Regions from separate parts of the Priestia veravalensis genome, predicted to be linked through region 2. Evidence: predicted binding sites of a transcription regulator. Region 2 holds the regulator's gene; each other region holds the start of a gene.
What was found. Region 2 encodes Rex, which represses fermentation and respiration genes when NADH is low (regulators of the CRP and FNR family bind a similar motif). Its sites were predicted from a motif close to TTGTGAAATATTTCACAA; they were not measured.
Positions count from the first base shown of each region.

Region 1: a site for Rex is predicted at 4,770-4,787, ahead of AS180_RS02160 (helical membrane plugin domain-containing protein). Genes of this name have one in related genera too.
Region 3: a site for Rex is predicted at 1,659-1,676, ahead of AS180_RS09495 (cytochrome ubiquinol oxidase subunit I). Genes of this name have one in related genera too.

Region 1 covers NZ_KQ758628.1:38,393-44,967, reverse strand. Annotated here, with positions in the region: gene AS180_RS02190 (GAF domain-containing sensor histidine kinase) at 1-388, opposite strand, end outside; gene cobA (uroporphyrinogen-III C-methyltransferase) at 526-1,272, opposite strand; gene AS180_RS02180 (cobyrinate a,c-diamide synthase) at 1,269-2,651, opposite strand; gene AS180_RS02175 (IDEAL domain-containing protein) at 2,942-3,139, opposite strand; partial or broken gene AS180_RS02170 (ammonium transporter) at 3,460-4,351, opposite strand; gene AS180_RS02165 (hypothetical protein) at 4,351-4,563, opposite strand; gene AS180_RS02160 (helical membrane plugin domain-containing protein) at 4,856-5,290, shown strand; gene AS180_RS02155 (NAD(P)/FAD-dependent oxidoreductase) at 5,337-6,515, shown strand; gene AS180_RS02150 (amidohydrolase family protein) at 6,549-6,575, opposite strand, start outside.
Region 2 covers NZ_KQ758731.1:917-7,491, reverse strand. Annotated here, with positions in the region: partial or broken gene AS180_RS20575 (transposase) at 1-39, opposite strand, end outside; gene tatC (twin-arginine translocase subunit TatC) at 204-965, opposite strand; gene AS180_RS20565 (twin-arginine translocase TatA/TatE family subunit) at 981-1,163, opposite strand; gene AS180_RS20560 (redox-sensing transcriptional repressor Rex) at 1,196-1,840, opposite strand; gene AS180_RS20555 (ABC-F family ATP-binding cassette domain-containing protein) at 2,116-4,056, shown strand; partial or broken gene tsaD (tRNA (adenosine(37)-N6)-threonylcarbamoyltransferase complex transferase subunit TsaD) at 4,178-5,178, opposite strand; gene rimI (ribosomal protein S18-alanine N-acetyltransferase) at 5,175-5,624, opposite strand; gene tsaB (tRNA (adenosine(37)-N6)-threonylcarbamoyltransferase complex dimerization subunit type 1 TsaB) at 5,629-6,333, opposite strand; gene tsaE (tRNA (adenosine(37)-N6)-threonylcarbamoyltransferase complex ATPase subunit type 1 TsaE) at 6,314-6,575, opposite strand, start outside.
Region 3 covers NZ_KQ758644.1:32,464-39,038, reverse strand. Annotated here, with positions in the region: gene AS180_RS09510 (ABC transporter ATP-binding protein) at 1-708, shown strand, start outside; gene AS180_RS09505 (helix-turn-helix transcriptional regulator) at 816-1,040, shown strand; gene AS180_RS09500 (hypothetical protein) at 1,021-1,440, shown strand; gene AS180_RS09495 (cytochrome ubiquinol oxidase subunit I) at 1,791-3,122, shown strand; gene AS180_RS09490 (cytochrome d ubiquinol oxidase subunit II) at 3,134-4,147, shown strand; gene cydS (cytochrome bd oxidase small subunit CydS family protein) at 4,162-4,263, shown strand; gene cydD (thiol reductant ABC exporter subunit CydD) at 4,299-6,029, shown strand; gene cydC (thiol reductant ABC exporter subunit CydC) at 6,026-6,575, shown strand, end outside.

The sequences.
Region 1 (6,575 bases), on a different contig from region 2:
TTGATGAAACTTCTTGTTCTGTAAAAGTCTGTGGATTGGGATCTACTACGCATAGAGTTCCAAAGAGTTTACCATTTTCTAATACAATTGGTGCACCTAAGTAAGAGCCAACATCCGCATCATAAATAGCCTGCAGATGTTTTGTTCGAACATCGCACTTCGTATCAGAAATGACAAGTGACTCTTCACACGTTACCAAATTACAAATCGAAAGCTCAATTGGTAACGTTAATCCCTCATGGAGTAGACTTCCACCTTCGCTATTTACAATTTTCATAATTGAAAACACGTCATCAAGCGTGCCGATAAAAACCGTGCGACTTTTAATGAGGTCAATGGCTATTTGAAGTATATCTGTCAGCGCATCTTTATTGAAAACTTTATTCACTGTAATCACCCGTAGCTTTGGATTCTTTTACATTTATTATAAGGTTTTTACTGCTTCAGGTACACTATCTTTAGTCGCTTTTTTCAGAAAAACCCTTCAAAGTCACATGGGCATAGTAGCCAACTTACTTAATCTTCTTATTCAAACCAGCGGATAGCTTCTCTTACCCCAACCACATCTCCTATAAGGACAATTGCAGGATGCGCTACTTTCGCTGTCTCTGCAATCGTTACGATATCTTCTAACGTTCCTGTTACCGTTCGCTGCTTTTCTGTTGTGCCCCATTCAATAAGCGCTACCTGCGTATGTGGATTACGTCCATGCTTAATGAGCTGCTCACAAATATACGGCAGATTACCAACCCCCATATAAAACGCAATCGTATCAATACCCGTTGCAAGCGCTGGCCAGTTTAGGAAGTCTTGTCCTTTTTCTTCTCGACCGTGTCCTGTTACAATTGCAAACGATGTAGCATGATCGCGATGAGTCACAGGAATTCCAGCATAAGCAGGTGCTGCAATTCCTGATGTAATCCCAGGTACTACTTCAAAAGGAATACCATGCTGAACAAGAAACTGTGCTTCTTCTGCTCCGCGTCCAAATACAAACGGATCTCCTCCTTTTAAACGAGTGACCGTTTTTCCAGCAAGGGCATGTTCTACTAATAAGCTATGAATTTTATCTTGAATAACCCCATGCTTTCCCGGTAGCTTCCCACAAAAAATTAGCTCTGCATCCGCTTTTGCATATTCTAATAATTTTTCGTTAGCCAGTCGATCATATAAAATAACATCTGATTGTTGAATGCATTCAACGCCATAAACCGTAATTAATTTCGGGTCTCCAGGTCCCGCTCCCACAAGAAATACTTTCCCAGCTGTCATAGTGAATCGCTTCTTTCTCTTTTAAATTTTTCACATTTGTTTATCCAGTTTTCAACAAGCTCCGTTGATGATCCGAAATGAAAGTGCGTATAGCCTGCAACAAGATTCTCTTTTAAATAGCCTTCATCTTTTACCCCTACCATACTTGTTGTCTGATAAGCGTGTGGAAGCTTTTGGGCTGAATGAAAAGTTGAGTAATGAAACTCATGCCCTCTTGCTTTTACGCCGCCTTCTAATAAAAAGTTGCCTTTAGCACCTTCAATTTCTCTGTAACCAAGCTCAGCAAGCTGCGTTTGCATATGTGCCTCTCCAGGAATGATGCCAACCATTTCAAACTTTTCTTTATCTGTCGTGACGATTGCTTCGGTTAAATACATAAACCCTCCGCACTCTGCTAACGTCGGTGTTCCACGATGAATTGCTTGCTTAATAGACTCTTTCACTTCGTTTTTATCAGCTAACTCTGCTGCAAACTCTTCAGGAAACCCCCCTCCAATATAAAGACCATCTATATTACTAGGAACCTCTTCACCTTGCAATGGTGAAAAATAAACAAGTTCCGCACCTTTTGCTTTTAATAACTGTAGATTTTCTTCATAATAAAAATTGAAGGCTGCATCTCTTGCAACAGCAATTTTCACTTTAAAAGGTATTTGAGGCGAAAAGATAGCAGTATAACCTTTAAGAGTGGGCGCCTTAGAAAGCTCATAAATTTTTTCTACATCAATCGTTTTTAAAATGGCTTGACTTAACTCATGAAAAAAGGGTTGCAAGTCACCACGTTCTATTGAAGGGATAAGGCCCAAATGTCGTTCCGGCATAGAGAACTGTTTGTATCTTGGCAAGTAGCCTACAACTGGAATTCCGCACTCCTTCTGAACCGCTGCTTGAATTAGTTGAAAATGCCCTTGACTGCCGACTCGATTTGCAATAACGCCTACGATGTTGACTTCTTCTGAAAGAAGCTGAAAGCCTTTCACAATTGCAGCAGCACTTCTTGCCATTCCAGAGCAGTCAACAACTAAAATGACGGGGCTGTTTGTTAAAATACTAAGCTCAGCGGTGCTTCCATGATTGCTGGTGGGTGCTTTTCCATCATAAAAGCCCATCACTCCTTCTATAACTGATATATCAGCTCCATCGCTCGCATGATTCATAATTGCTGCTATCATCTTTTCCTCAAGCATCCAGCTATCAATGTTCCTTGAAACCCTTCCCGTAACAGCTGTATGATACGTTGGATCTATGTAGTCTGGTCCGCACTTGAAGCCCTGTACAACATAGCCTTCTTGACGGAGTGCTCCCATCAATCCAATTGTAAGAGTCGTTTTGCCTACTCCGCTTTCAATTCCTGCAATGACTATTCTTCGATTAGACATGCAATCTCCTTTCTTCTTGCTTATGTAATGTGCAATATCCTACTATACCTATCGTGATAATCCTTCACATAGTAGCTTATATTACTGAATTTTTCAACTCCTTTTAACGGAATATAAAAAGCTGCAGGCGCTTAGAATGTCTAAACGACTGCAGCTTTTTTACCTTTATTATCCTTATACTGCTGACAACCTTAGTCTAGCATCATTAAAATAAACAACTTCCGAGTTTGATGCATTAAAATCGTTCCTGTATAGTAGAGGCTGAACTACTTATGTCTCAGCCTCATCTATTAAGAAATACTCTTTAGCTGATCAGTTAGTTTAAAGAAATCTTCTTTGCTTTTCTTTTCTAATGACTGGTCGATTTCTTTTTTCAATTTCGCTTTTTGAAAGTCTGCAATAACTTTATCTAAGAACATTTCGGCAATTAGGGAATCTAACACTTTCACATTCGATTTCGGCGACGAATTCAGCAAATTTTTCTTCATAAGAAATCAACTCCTTATCTTTTTTATACTATAACATAAATTTTCTGACTTTTCAATCATTTTGCAGGAATTAGAAAAATTCTTCTTTTTTTACACATAAAAAGAAGCTGGGACATACCAAAATAATTTCTTCTCACAGACGAATGATAACTGTTCTACCATCGTTAGGTTGGAAGAATAAGTTTACTCCATTACGCTACAGAAATTCGCTTTTTTTAATTGTCTTTGGAACCAACAAAAAATATCCGAACTATCAAAAGTAGTTAACTCGCAATAGTTCGGATAGATTATTGACTGAAATACTTATGTCTCAGCCTCTTTTATTTTTGTTCTGTTTGTTCGTACTGGTTATAGTATTCAATAAATTCATGAGACTGATTGGCAGCTATAATACTGTGGTAGCTAATATCTAACCCTACTTCTTCCTCTTCCTCTGTGGAGCGAAGCGGTACAAGTAGCGCAATTGCTTTTAAACCAAACCACGTTGCTATAAAGCCCCGCGCGGACAATGCTACTAAGCCAATGAACTGAATCCCTAGTAGCTCAAAGCCACCTCCAAAGAACAGACCACCATCTGTAGCAAATAACCCTACTGCAATTGTCCCCCATACGCCAGCAGCAGCGTGAACCGGAAATGCGCCGACTGGATCATCAATTCGTCTTGCCTCTAACCAATTTGTTGCGGCCATCATTAACAACCCAGAAACTGCACCAATAAAAATGGCAGAAGGCGTACTGACAAAAGCGCATCCTGCTGTAATTCCAACCAGACCTGCGAGTGACCGCAATTGGATAAATAACTGCGGTCATTAGCACTGCATATAACAAATATGCGCAGAAATTAATTCGTTCCGCGACCGCGCCAGATACAATGGAAATCACAGCAATAACAAACGCACATTGAAACAGCCAGAACGTTTCCAAACCGATTGGAATATCTAAATACGATAAATTACCCGTTAGCGCAAAGCCATTTGTACCAACAATACCACCTAAATCATCTCCGTACATAAGTCCGAACCCGATTATATAAAAGCAAAGCGTTCCGATTGTAATATCAGCAAATACCTTCATGATAATATTAACGTTATTTTTATACCGTACAAATCCAGCTTCTAATAATGCAAAGCCGCCTTCCATTAATAGAATCATAGCAGCCGTTAGTACCACCCACGTTGTATTGACGCCCAAGCTAAGTTCTTCAATCCCCATTATCTTTCCTCCATTCGCGATAAACCTTCTACAATCGCTGATGTTAAAATGATTGCCTCGATGACAACCTCTTGTGTTAGCAGTTCAAGCACACGTTCAACTTCACGAATTTTCCCTTTAAACTGCTCAATTTTACGAAGCCTGTCCTTTACATGGACCATATACTTTTCACGATTAATTTCAAATATAGCTGTTTGGTATAGTTCATTCATGACCTTCACGTCATATCTTCTCACATCAAATGTTATATTTTAGATTATATGTGAGAATCGATAAAATCGTCAATCTAAAAATCGGAATTTATTCTTATTTTCTGAATAAACAGAGTTCATTTTCAATAAATGCATCGTTCGACTCTTTCTTAGGTTTTTCCACCAAACCGGTTGCTTTTATAAGGCAATAAATTTACAATAGATAAATGTGCAGGACTTCACAACAAAACTAGAAGTCTAGCAGCTAAAGTGTCTACATATGCAACAATATACAGCAAAGGAGGACGTTCTTATGTCTCAATCAACTATCCAAAAGCCGGCTGAAGAAGCGGTTCAAGCTAAAGGTGCAACTCAATCAGATGTACTTGATCAATTGCTAAAACCAGAAGTTCAAGAATCATTAACAGTTCTTGTTGACAACTTACCAAAGCTAACTGAAATGGTAACTGTATTAACAAAAACGTACGACTTAACACAGTCTCTATTAACAGATAACGTGTTAAAAGAAGATTTACTTGCTGGTGCTAAAGAATTTATCGAACCAATTGAAGGAAAAGTGAAAGATCTTGCTGCTTCAGCAATCGAAGCAAGTGATCGTGCGGAAGCTAACCAATCAACAACTATCGGTTTGTTTGGTTTATTACGTATGCTCAAAGATCCACAAGTTCAAAAACTATTCCGCTTTGCGCAGGCTTACTTAGAAGTAACAGGCGAAAAACAAAAATAATAACAATCTATCATTTTATAAAGCACGAACGGAGGATCGATCTACTATGTCAAAACATATTTTAATTTTAGGTGGCGGCTATGGTGGTCTACTAACAGCCCTAACAGCTCGTCAACACTTAAGTGCATCTGAAGCAAAAATTACAGTAGTAAACCGTTTTTCTACTCACCAAATCATTACTGAACTGCACCGTTTAGCAGTAGGTGGACTATCTGAACAAGCAGTAGCTCTTCCATTAGAAAAGTTACTAAAAGGTAAAGATGTAGAATTAAAGATTGCTACAGTAAAAGAAATTTCACCAGACCAACGTGAAGTGGCATTAGAAGACGGAACAAAATTAAGCTATGACTACTTAGTAACTGCATTAGGTAGTGAAACTGCTTACTTCGGCATTCCAGGACTAGAAGAAAACAGCTTTGTGTTGAAATCAGTAAATGATGCAAACCGCCTACGTGCACACGTAGAAGAGCGCATTGTTGAATTTAGCAAAACAAAAAATAAAGCTGACGGAACAATCGTTGTCGGTGGTGGCGGTTTAACAGGTATCGAGCTTGTAGGTGAATATGCTGACCTTATGCCAAGCCTTTGCCTAAAACACGGTATTGATCCAAAAGATGTTTCTCTATACTGTGTAGAAGCTGCTCCAACTGTTCTTCCTGGTTTCCCAACTGAACTAGTAGAACGCGCTCAATCAAGCTTGGAAAAACGTGGCGTAACATTTGTAACAGGAACTCCTGTTACAAAAATGGATGCTACAACAGTTGAGCTTAAAGACGGTAGCAAAATCGAAACAAAAACAATGGTATGGACTGGCGGAGTTCAAGGTAACTCAGTAGTTGCTAACTCTGGTATCGAAGTAAACCGCGGTCGTGCTCTTGTGAATGAATTCTTACAATCTACTTCTCACGAAGACATTTTCGTAGCTGGTGATAGCGCGGTTGTTATGGGGCCTGAAGGACGCCCTTACCCACCAACTGCACAGCTAGCTTGGCAAATGGGAGAAGTTATTGGCGTGAACTTAGCAGTAGCTATTAAAGGTGGCGCAATGCACGGGTTCTCTCCAGTATTCTCTGGTACATTAGGAAGCCTTGGACGTAAAGATGCAATTGGTACAATCGGCGGAAATAAAACGCAATTAAAAGGTTTGCCAGCGTCTCTAATGAAAGAAGCAAGTAACGTTCGTTACTTGTCACACATCAAAGGTTTATTTGCTCTAGCATATTAATACAGAAAAGCCAACGCACACGCGTTGGCTTTTTTACATAAGTTGCAAAGAACACCCCCA
Region 2 (6,575 bases):
AGGCAAAACCACTTGATTCATGTTATAATCTTTAAACATAAGGACCCTTCTTTCCGATAAGATTTTGTATGGTAACTTTATTTTATCAGAAGTGGTCCTTATTTTAATGTAAAAATAAACAAAGCCGGTGACATTTTACTCGTCGTAAAATTTCACCGGCTTTTTCGGTTCAGAGGAGGGTTTTGTCCCAGCCTCTTTTTTTGTTATTCAGAAGAAATTCCAACGGCTTCTTCATATTGTTGTCTATGTTTCAACATTTTACGATAGGAAATGCGAGAAATAATAATGCTAATTTCATAAAGGATGAATAAAGGAATTGTAACCATTAGGTGTGATAACAATTCTGGAGGTGTAATAAAAGCCGCTATGACTAATAACACAAAATAAGCGTACTTCCGGATACTGCTTAAGAACTGTGGCGTCACAATACCTAGTCTTGTTAAAAACATAATGACAACGGGTAATTGAAACAATAGACCAAATGGTAGCGTAAGCTGAAATAAAAATGAAAAATATTCATTGATACCAATAACTTGGTTAACATCTAGCTTATCCGCTATTCGAATCATAAACTCTACTACAAAAGGAAAGAGAACAAAGTAAGCAAACGAAATACCAGTAAGAAATAGGATAATTGAAATTGGAATGTATCCAAGAGTTACTTTTCGCTCTTTATCATACAAGCCTGGACTTATAAATGCCCATAATTGATAGAGCGCAATAGGAGCAGAAACAACACATCCAATTACAAACGCAAACTGCATATAAATCTTAACCGGATCGGTCAATTTAAATGCGTTCATTGTTAGCGAGCTTGCCTCGTCTGCTGATTGTAGATAAATAATAACGCGATCCGCTAAGAAAAAACCGCCAATTGTAGCAATAAAAAAGAAAAAGACGACGATTAAAATCCTTTTTCGCAGTTCACCAATGTGATCATATACAGACATTTCTTGTTCGTTCATATGTCAATCATTCCTCTATTGATTTCGTTCTTTCTTCTTGCCCTCGTCTTCGTTATCTTCCATTATTCCTTTAGTGGCACTTTTAAACTCCCTTAACGTGTGGCCTACAGCTCGACCAAGCTCGGGAAGCTTCTTTGGTCCAAAAACTAAAAGTGCAAAAATTACAATTAAAATCACACTACCTGCACTTAATCCCATGGTTTCCCCTCCTTTATTACATATATATTCTATTATATATTATTTTCAGGGTAATTTTTCAAAAAGTAAACCAGCGACTGAAGCTCTACGGCTAAATCAATGTGATGCAGACGAATAGAGCTTGGCACATTTAAACGGGCAGGGGTAAAATTTAAAATACCTTTGATTCCGCATTTGACTAAGCGGTCCGTAATTTGCTGTGCCACTGTAGCTGGAACTGTTAGGATCGCAACAGAAATATCTTCTGTCATATGTTCTTCAAGCTTATCTAAATGATAAACGGGTACGTCTCCAACGTGAGTGCCCACCTTTTCTTCAATAACATCAAAAGCAAATTCAATTTTTGTATTGTTATTCTTAATGAAATTGTAGTTTAAAAAAGCTGTTCCAAGATTACCAACACCAATCAGAGCAACTCTGGTTACTTCATCTTGATCTAATGTTTTGCGAAAAAAACTTAGTAAATAATTGACGTTATAGCCATATCCCTTTTTACCCAAGGCTCCAAAATAGGAAAAATCGCGACGAATTGTAGCGGAGTCTACTTTCACCGCTTCGCTTAATTCTGCTGACGATACACGTTGCTTACCAGAAGCATGTAGATTTTTAATAAAACGATAGTATAGCGGCAACCGCTTTGCTGTAGCTTGTGGTATTTTTAAGTTTTCTGTATTCATCTTGTGCCCCCTTAATTACGATAGATATAATGGCTATCGTTCAGATCTCCGCTTGACTTAGCAAGATTCTCTTTTTAAATTAGATAGCGCTTCCATTAAGTGAACCTTCTATTCACTCATGAACAGTAGTCTATAGTTTATTTTAACACAGTCTATGTGGTAATAATGAATTCTACACATAATTTTGTGGAAATGCTTATGACATGCACCTATTCATACTTCTGTCTTAAAAATATGTTAAAATACACTATGTCGAAATGAGTAGAGGTGAAACGATGATTATTCTACAGTTAAACGGAATTACGAAATATTACGGGGCAGACCCGATTTTATCAAATATAAAACTTGAAGTTCAATCTAAAGACCGCATTGCACTAGTTGGTCGAAACGGAGCGGGAAAATCAACGCTTCTAAAAATTATTTCTGGTGAACTTTCCTACGACAGTGGAGAGATTATGAAGCCAAAAGAAACAACGATTGACTACATGGGACAGGATACAGTGTTAGAATCCACTTTATCTATTTGGGACGAAATGTTAACCGTCTTCAAGCCATTGCAAAAAATGGAGAAAGAACTAAGAAAGCTTGAAGAAAAAATGGGAGACCCTTCTTATCAGCAGGATTCCAACAACTATGAAAAGCTTTTAAAGGAATACGATCAGCTTCAAATTTCCTTTAAAGATCTAGGCGGATACCAATACGAAGCTGACATTCGTTCAATCCTGCACGGGTTTCGCTTTTCAAACTTTGATTACTCCACCCCTATTTCTACACTAAGCGGTGGGCAAAAAACACGACTGGCTCTAGCTAAGCTGTTATTAACTAAACCTGATTTGCTAATTTTAGATGAGCCTACCAACCATCTTGACATTGAAACATTGGCTTGGTTAGAGCAATTTTTACAAAATTACGATGGCGCTATCCTAATTGTCTCCCATGATCGCTACTTCCTTGATAAAGTGGTTACACAAGTCTATGAAGTAAGTCAAAAAACCACCTATAAATATCCTGGTAACTACTCAAATTATTTAACACAAAAAGCCGAACGCTATGAGCGTGAGATGAAGCAATTTGAAAAACAGCAGGATGAAGTAGCAAAGCTTAATGATTTCATTCAAAAAAATATTGCTAGGGCTTCAACAACAAAGCGAGCTCAAAGCAGACGTAAACAGTTAGAACGCATGGAGCTAATGGATCGGCCAAACGATGGTGAAAAAGGTGCAAGCTTTTCCTTTGATATTGAACGGCAAAGCGGAAATGAAGTATTAAAAGTTGACAACCTTTCCATTGGATATGAAGAAAATCAGTTTATTGTAAAAAACATTAACCTTCGTGCTACTCGTCAAGATAGCATTGCCCTAGTAGGTCCAAACGGGATTGGTAAATCTACTCTGTTAAAAGGCTTAATGAATAAACTTCCTTTTGTTTCAGGAGAAATCCAATTCGGTTCTAATGTAGCAGTAGGCTATTATGATCAAGAACAGGCAAACTTGACGTCTAACAAAGCCGTACTCAATGAATTATGGGACGACTACCCTACTACTACTGAAAAAGAAATTCGAACTGTGCTCGGTAATTTTTTATTTTCAGGCGACGATGTCTTAAAGGTTGTTTCCACACTAAGCGGTGGAGAAAAAGCAAGACTCGCTTTAGCAAAACTGATGATGCAAAAAGCAAACTTTTTAATTCTAGATGAGCCTACTAACCACCTTGATCTAGATAGTAAACAAGTATTGGAGAATGCATTAATCTCTTATCCAGGTACACTTTTATTTGTTTCCCATGACCGTTACTTTATCAACAGAGTTACCAACAAGGTTATCGAATTGTCTCCAGAGGGAACAACAGAGTTTTTAGGGGACTATGACTACTACGTTGAGAAAAAAGCAGAAATGGAAGAAAGAAAAGAGCTTGAAGCAGCAAATATGGCTCAGGAACTATCTGTAGGGAAAAGTGACAAAGCGTCATATATACAAGATAAGGAACAAAAAAAGCTTCTAAGGCAGCGAAAAAGAAGAATTGAAGAGATTGAAGAACGAATTGCTGAAGTGGAAGCAAAATTAGAGCAAAATGAAGAGCTTTTATGCGACCCAGTAATTTACCAAGATCATGAAAAATCTCAGCTTTTAAACAATGAGAACCAAACTTTTCAACAAGAGTTATCCACATTAATGGAAGAGTGGGAAGAACTTCAGCTAAGTATTGAGGAAAGCTAACAGTTTATACACAAAAGAAGCCCATACACCTTTTGGTGATGGGCTTTAATATATGCATTATCCACAGTTAATTCTAAATTGATTGAAAATTGTGGATAACCACTATATTATCCACAATCCTCTATTCTAGCACTAACCCAGGATTCGCATTTAATGCCATGGTCGCTCTTCTATCTTTACGATATAAAACGCTGGCTGCTGCTCCAATCATAGCAGCATTATCCGTACATAAAGAGAGTGGTGGAATAACTAACTCTACATTAGAGTACTTTTCGAATCGTTGCTGTAGAGCCTCTCGTAACCCTTTATTTGCGGCTACCCCACCGGCTAACAGCAGTTGATTTACGTTATATTCTTGAACAGCTTTTTCTGTTTTTGTTACCAAAACATCAACTACGCTAGCTTGAAAACTAGCTGCTAATGTTTGTGGATTAATATCTTCACCTTTTTGTTTCGCGTTATGCACAGTGTTGATAACTGCTGATTTTAAACCACTAAAACTAAAATCATATGAGCCATCTTCCAACCAGGCACGCGGTAGATCAATTAAGGGTTCACCCTCTTGAGCTAGACGATCGATATGAGGACCGCCTGGATATGGTAACTGTAGCGTACGTGCTACTTTATCGTATGCTTCACCAGCTGCATCATCTCTTGTTTCACCAATGACTTCAAAACGAACGTGCTCTTTCATGTAGACAAGTTCTGTATGTCCACCCGAAACAACTAATGCTAGTAACGGAAATTTTAATGGCGTAATAAGTTGATTCGCATAAATATGTCCCGCAATATGATGTACAGGAATTAAAGGCTTCTGATGAGCAAAAGCTAACGCCTTAGCTGCGTTGACACCAATTAATAATGCTCCTACTAATCCTGGTCCTTCTGTTACCGCAATTGCATCAATATCATCAAATGTCATATTGGATTGATGTAGAGCTTCTTCTACAACTATTGTGATTTGCTCAACATGATGCCGTGAAGCAATCTCAGGTACAACTCCCCCAAAGCGTTTATGGCTTTCAATTTTGCAACAATTTCTGTACCACCTCGAATAATCGCAACAGCCGTTTCATCACAGCTTGTTTCTATTGCTAATATTACTTCATTTTCTTTTGTCATAATTTCACCCACATAACTAATGCATCTTCATTGTTATCAGAATAATAATTTTTTCGTATGCCGCCAGCCTCAAAGCCTAGCTTTTTATACAATGACTGTGCAATATGATTTGATGTTCTTACTTCAAGCGTCATTGAAAGTGCCCCTAGCTGTTGCACAACATTCATCGCAGCTTTAAGCAAAGCATATCCTAACCCTTTTCCTCTATACTTAGGAAGTATAGCAATATTGGTAATATGCGCTTCATCAATTACAATCCAAGTTCCACAATATCCAATAATTTGCTCCTCTATTTCCATTACAAGGTAGGTAGAAAATTGATTGGCCGTTAATTCGTTATAGAAGGCCTCTTTGCTCCAAGGTGTTGCAAATGCCTGTTTTTCAATTTCAACAACTTGATCAATATCTTCAACTTTCATTAGACGAAATTTCAATGTCATAGTCATTTTCTCACTCATTTTTCGCTTCTTGTGCTTTTAACCAGTTTGCTTCTGCCTCAGCTAACCTAATGTAATTAGGCACAAAAGCATGAACTGGAGTTGCTTCTTTTTGCATACCTAAAAAAGCTAATTCACTTGGACGAGGATTGTATTGTGAAACGGATGCAAAGAGTGCTTGTTCTCCTAATACGCTAGTTAATATTTCTTTATGCGCTTCAATATCATTCCCAATAAATAAAATAGACTCATTGTATTCTTTCAATTTTCCAGCCCATTGTTCATTAATAACAAGCTGATCTTTCTCTTCATTACGTAGTTCCTGTCCATTATCAAAACGATATAACCCTGTGAAAATTTGTTGTCTACGCGCATCAAATAACGGGGAGATAAGTCCGTTAAAGTAACGGCCGTTAGCAGCTACAATCTCAAGGCTAGACACTCCAACTAAAGGAATGTTAAGCGTCCACGCAAGTGTTTTAGCCACGGTTACACCAATGCGGACACCAGTATAAGAACCAGGCCCTTCTGCTACTACAATTTTATCTAATTCTTTTGGTAATGTATCACAATCCGCCAGCAACGATTCAATAGCCTTCATCAAGCGAATAGAATGATTCTTTTTCAGATTTGTAATTACTTCTCCAATTACTTTATTCTCTTCAACCAATGCGACGCCCATTACGAAATTTGACGTATCAATTGCTAATGTTTTCATAGTTAAAAAGCTCCTTACATAGGTCAATATATCTTGCGCCTTTGGCTTTACAAACAAGCTTACGTGTTTTAGGCGTATCATGATAAATATTAATTTGAACAAATTCCTTTGGTAACTGCTCTTCAATTAAGTGAGCCCACTCAACAACGGTAACACCATCACCTTCAAAGTATTCATCAAAGCCTAGATCTTCAAATTCATCCCCTAGACGATATACATCCATGTGATAGAGGGGTAATCTT
Region 3 (6,575 bases), on a different contig from region 2:
AGTAAGCGTTATGGAAGAAAAAAATCATTAAATAAAGTGTCTTTGCATGTAAAAAAAGGTGAGGTACTGGGACTGCTAGGACCAAACGGTGCAGGGAAGTCTACGCTTTTATCCATTTTAGCAACGCTCACTAAGCCTTCGGGTGGCGAAGTGGTCATCAACGGTCAGCGTTTAAAAAAAGCTAAAAAGCACATTCGCAGTCAAATTGGCTACGTCCCGCAAGATATTGCACTGTGGGAAGAACTGACGGTAAAAGAAAACATGCGACTGTGGAGTAAAATGACGGGGCGATCCGTATCAGATGATGAGCTAAAAACACTTTGTAAATCTGTGCAGCTAGAGGGGAAATGGAGCGAAAAGGTTCAAAATTTATCAGGCGGAATGAAGCGGAAGCTCAATATCGCCGTTGCGCTCATTCATAAACCAGCGATTTTACTTATGGACGAGCCGACGGTGGGAATTGATTTGCAGTCGAAAATGGAGATTGGCAGATACATTCAAAAGCTTACGAGAGAAGGAAAAACAGTCATCTATATTACGCATGACTTGAATGAAATTCTAGGTTTATGCCACCGATTTGCTGTGTTAAAAGAGGGAGAAGTACAGTTTATCGGTACGATGGAAGAAGCGAGAACCGCAACAAGACAACACAGTGACGAAGCCGTCATCTATCAGCTCCTTCATCCAGCAGTGCAGCGTGGTTATTAAAAGTCGTCTCTACAAGTTAGGGCGGCTTTTTTATTTGTGATAAAATGTAATATATATATTGAATTATGTCATGTATATGTTACAATTAAAATGGAAGTAATTGGTATATAGTTAAAAATAATGTGAAGTTATTTCGAGTTCAAGCAGATTTAACTCAAAGTGAGTTGGCTGAGAAGGTTGGCGTAACAAGGCAAACGATTAGCCTAATTGAAAAAGGGAAATATAATCCAACTTTAAAACTATGTTTAGAAATTTGTTATGCAGTCGATCAAACGCTTAACGATGTTTTTTGGGTAGAAAGAGAGGGCTCCAATGAAGAAAATAAAAGATGAACGCCTTATTGTTCAAAACTTAAAAAATATTCGAGTGGCTTTTATCATTCAAACATTAGGGATTTTATCCTTATTAGTTTATGACGGGTTACAAAACGGTATTTTACATGCTTATGAAAACCCCCTTTGGTTTATTTTTATTTTAACGGCTGTTGTATTAGGTTACTTAAATTTGAAGATATCAGTGGATGTTTATGACAACAAACGTGAAAATCTTGTTCCTTATTATATTATTCCCCTTGGCAGCTTCCTGCTTGGAGGAGTGTTTACACTAATTGTGACAGCTGGTCCCGATGGAAACCTTCAAAGTGGATTGCTAGTAGGAAGCGTTGTAGGACTTGTGTTTTTTCTAACTTTTACATACGGACACTATTTAGTAAAAAAGAGAAATGAAGAGTAAAAGAGGCGGAGACATAAGTCTTTCGGTTAGCGATTTATCGGAACGATTGAGAGATAATTCGGAAACCAATTTAAAAAAAGAGTGGAATGGAACGAACGTGTTCTTACAACCTAACGATGTTAAAACAGTCATGATTCTTCTTTGAGAAGGGATCATGACTTTTTTATATTTCAGCTTGTTTTTTTACAGGACCTTCTAAAATTGTGTCGAAATTAAGATTGTGAAATTGTGAACAAACTTTAACAAAATGGTGAACAGTATGGTCAACTATAAAAGAAGTTTTTAAACTAGGAACTACAATCTGCTAAGAGAAGAGAAAATTCTCTTCCTACATAAAGGAGGAAATGTTTGTGTTTGAGTATGATCCGGTCTTGTATAGTCGAATCTTAACCGGTTTAACACTAGCTGTGCATACGATTTTCTCAACATTAGGAGTCGGGGTTCCACTCTTAATTGCACTTGCTGAATGGATAGGAATTAAACGAAACGATGAACACTACCACTTGCTCGCTAGAAGATGGGCACGCGGATATATCATCACGGTTGCTGTCGGAGTTGTGACAGGTACAGCGATTGCACTGCAGCTGAGTTTGCTATGGCCAAACTTTATGCAGGTAGCTGGTCAAACCATTAGCTTTCCGCTCTTTTTAGAAACATTTGCGTTCTTCTTTGAAGCTATTTTCCTCGGAATTTATTTATATACGTGGGATCGCTTCAAAAATAAAATGTATCACTTGCTGCTGTTAATTCCAGCTGCGCTTGGTGCAACCGCATCGGGTTTCTTTATTACAACGGTAAACTCATTTATGAACGCACCGCTGGGCTTCACATATGAAAACGGCGTGCTTTCAAATATTAATCCGATTGCGGCTATGCTCAACCCGGCGACGCCGACAAAAGTGTCGCACGTTTTATCCTCGGCTTATTTAACGTCTGCGTTTGTGCTTGCAGCTATTGCAGCTTTTGCAATTTTACGAGGACGCGATCACGTTTATCATAAAAAAGCGCTGCATTTATCAATGGTCGTTGCGTTTGTCTTTGCCATTGTAACGGCACTTGTTGGAGATTTGTCAGGCAAATATTTAGCAAACTATCAGCCTGAAAAACTCGCAGCGGCTGAATGGCATTTTGAAACAATGGAAGAAGCTTCGCTAATTTTAGGCGGTATTTTAACCGAAGATAACGAAGTGAAGTACGCGCTTGAAATTCCGTATGCGCTCAGTATTTTAGCTCACGGAACTCCGGGAGCTGAAGTCATTGGGCTTGAAGAATACCCTAAGGAAGATTGGCCGCCACTTGTTGTTCACTACATGTTCGACTTGATGGTTGCAATTGGAATGGGACTTGCGTTCATTTCATTTATTTACATTGTGATGAAAAAGAAAAAATCATGGAATCCGCTTAACAAACCGCTTCTTAACTTAATAGTAGCCGGTGGGCCGCTAGCGATGCTTGCGATTGAAGCAGGATGGTTCTTTACAGAAGAAGGACGTCAGCCTTGGATTATTCGAGGCGTTATGCGTACAGCAGAAGGAGCAACAACGTCTCAGCACGTTGATATTATGCTTTATCTGTTCGCTGCTTTATACGTCATTTTAATTGTATCGGCCGTGACGGTTCTTATTCGTACCTTTAGAGCAAATCCTGTCGAAAAAGAATTGAAAAAACGCGGGATTGAATAGGGAGGACTACTATGAGCTATGAAGTAATTGGTATCACGGTACTATGGACATTTTTATACGGTTATTTAATCGTTGCTTCAATTGACTTTGGAGCAGGGTTCTTTAACTACTATGCATCGGTGACAGGGAAAGGACATGTTGTACAAAAAGTAATCAATCGTTACTTGTCTCCGGTATGGGAAGTAACGAACGTATTCTTGATTTTCTTCTATGTTGGATTAGTTGGTTTCTTCCCGTCTCTTGCTTATTATTACGGAACGGCACTGTTGGTTCCTGGAAGCATCGCAATTATCTTAATTGCGCTTCGCGGTTCGTACTATGCGTTTCACCACTATGGAAACAAAGGGCGTCTAGGCTATCAACTTTTATACGGAGCAACGGGACTTTTAATTCCAGCTTCACTTTCCATCGTCTTGACGATTTCAGAAGGTGGTTATATTAAGCTAAACGGCACGAATGTTTCACTTGACTACGGGGCGTTGTTCACCAGCTTTTATTCATGGGCCGTTGTGCTTCTTGCAGTGGTGAGCGTTCTGTATATTTCTGCTTGTTTTTTAACCTTTTACGCGCACAAAGCAGGAGATGAAGGGGCATTTCGCATTTTGCGTAAATACGCATTGTTTTGGAGTACACCTACGATTTTGGCTAGCTTCCTTGTCTTTTGGGCCATGTCAGATCATAACAGTGAGCACTTTGCGAAAATGTTAAATGTATCGTGGCTGTTTGTTTTGTCATTCTTGTTCTTTGTCGGAGCCGTTTATTTTATCTGGAAGAAAAAGCGTCTTGGTTTATCATTTATCTTTGTCATGCTGCAGTTTGCCACAGCATTTTACGGGTACGGAGCGGCGCATTTACCGTACTTACTCTATCCGCACGTGACGATTTATGATAGCTTCACAAACGATACAATGGCCATCACGCTTATCATTTCCTTTCTTGCAGGACTATGCTTGCTCGTTCCATCATTATACTTATTGATGCGACTGTTTCTATTTGATAACGAGTACGTGCAGGGTAAGAAGTGAAGGAGGGACGAAATGTGAATACGTTTTTGATTATGATAGCACCTGTGTTGCTTGTGGTTGGTGCAATTGTGTTTTTGTTCATCTGGGGGGCAAAAGGAAAAAGCCCTTATCAGTAAGTACTGCTAACTAAACGTAAGGAGACCGATTGTGTATGGAACTGCTGAGAAAACGAGCATTTGCACATAAAAAAATGATGATTCCGCTCATCCTATCATCGTTGCTAAACGGTGTGATGTTAGTTGGCCAAGCATATTTCTTTGTGTACATTGTCGACCAAATCTTCTTGAAGGACGCGTCGTTTCAAGACGTGCTTCCTTCTTTTATTTATTTATTAATTGTCTTAACTGCTCGGGTGCTGTTTATCTATCTATCAAGAAAACTAGGAATTAAGCTTGGTGAAAAAGTGAAGGGTGAAATCCGAGAAGAGCTTTTTGAAAAATATGCAAACAACCCTTTACAAGCTTCGTTAAGCGGCCAAACGGGTAAAAAAGCGAGCGTAGCGATGGATGCGATTGATGAAGTGGATAACTACTTTAGCTTCTATATTCCGCAGGTCATCCAAACGAGTATTTTGCCGCTTATTATCTTACTTGCCGTGTTTACGCAGCACTGGTTTTCAGGATTATTAATGATGATAACCGCACCATTTTTCCCGATTTATATGATTGTGATCGGGTTAAAAACGCAAAAAAAAGCGGATGTTCAAATGGAAAAAATGACGGCTTTTTCAGGTCATTTCCTCGATGTTCTGCAAGGATTAACGACGCTGAAGCTCATGCGCAAAGCAAAGGTGCAAAAAGACAAGATGAAAGAGAAAAGCTTTGAATTTCGTGATGCGACAATGGATGTTTTGAAAACAGCATTTTCATCTTCTCTGGCACTGGAGTTTATTGCGATGCTAAGCGTTGGTCTCATCGCCTTTGAGCTTGGCCTACGCCTTGTTGTATTTGAAAATATTACGTTTTTTGCATCGTTTTTTATTTTAATTCTCGCACCGGATTTTTATCTATCGCTTCGAGATTTAGGTAGTGCATTTCACGCTGGAAGAGGTAGCATCGGGGCAACGAATAAAATCAAAGAAGAGCTTGAAGCTTCCGAACACGGAGTGAAGTGGGGAAATCATCGAGTAGAGCAAGGGCAACCTGCTCATATCGTGCTGGATGATATTCATTTTTCTTATCAAGAAGGAGCATTTTCATTACGTGACGTTTCGTTAATCATTAAGCCGTTTGAAAAAGTAGCGATTATCGGTCCAAACGGATCAGGAAAAACAACGCTGCTTCGATTGATTTCGGGTTTAATTGATCCAACAGAAGGACAAGTAGTCATTAATGGAAAACAGCGAACTGACATTAGCGAAGCGGATTGGTTTGAATCTATCAGCTATATTTCTCAGCACCCGTATTTATTTTCCGGAACGATTAAAGAAAATATTTGCCTTGGTACACAAACTCAAGTGACGGAAGCAGAACTTATAAAAGCAGCCGAAAAAGCGGGGCTGTTACCGCTTATTCAGTCGATGGAAGCTGGCTTTGATACGCTGATAGGTGAAGGGGGAAGAGGCCTCTCTGGCGGTGAGAAACAGCGCCTTGCACTAGCTCGTGCATTTATTAAGCAGCCTTCTCTCATTGTATTTGATGAACCGACAACTGGTCTCGATTTAGTAACGGAACAAATTCTACAATCATCCATTAAAGAGCTAAGTGAGCGAGCAACCATGATTACCGTTGCTCATCGACTTTATACGATTCGAAATGCGGACCAAATTGTTTATTTGCAAGACGGAAAAGTCATTGATTCAGGAACGCATGATGAATTAATGACGCGCATTGACAGCTACCGCGACATGATGCAGGCGCAGCAAGGAGAGGGTGTTAGATGAGAAACTTACTGACAATCAGCACAATTGTACTGAAAGAAAAAAAGGATATTGTATATACGACGATATTCGGTGTACTAGCAGGGCTCATCGGCATCTCTTTATTCGGTGCAAGCGGGTATGTCATCTCCAAAGCAGCTCTTATTCCACCGCTGTATACGTTAACGGTTATGCTTGCGCTTTTAAAGCTGTTTGGTATTGCAAAAGCTGTAACAAAATATGCGGAGCGTTATTATTCACACCGAGCAACTTTTACGATTTTGGGAAACCTGCGCGTACGCTTTTTTGAAAAATTAGAACCGCTCATGCCTAGCGTACTTCATCAGTACCGCAGCGGGGATTTACTAGCACGAATTGTTGGAGACGTAGAAAATTTACAAAACTTTTTCCTGCGGGTATTCTATCCGCCAATCGTTTTTTTCTTTGTTTTCATTAGCACCATTTTCTTTACATTGTTTTACTCAGTTTGGATTAGCGTGACCTTAGCTATTGGAATGCTCCTCACGGGGGTTGTTGTACCCATGCTTGCTGCGTGGAGGCAGCAGCGTT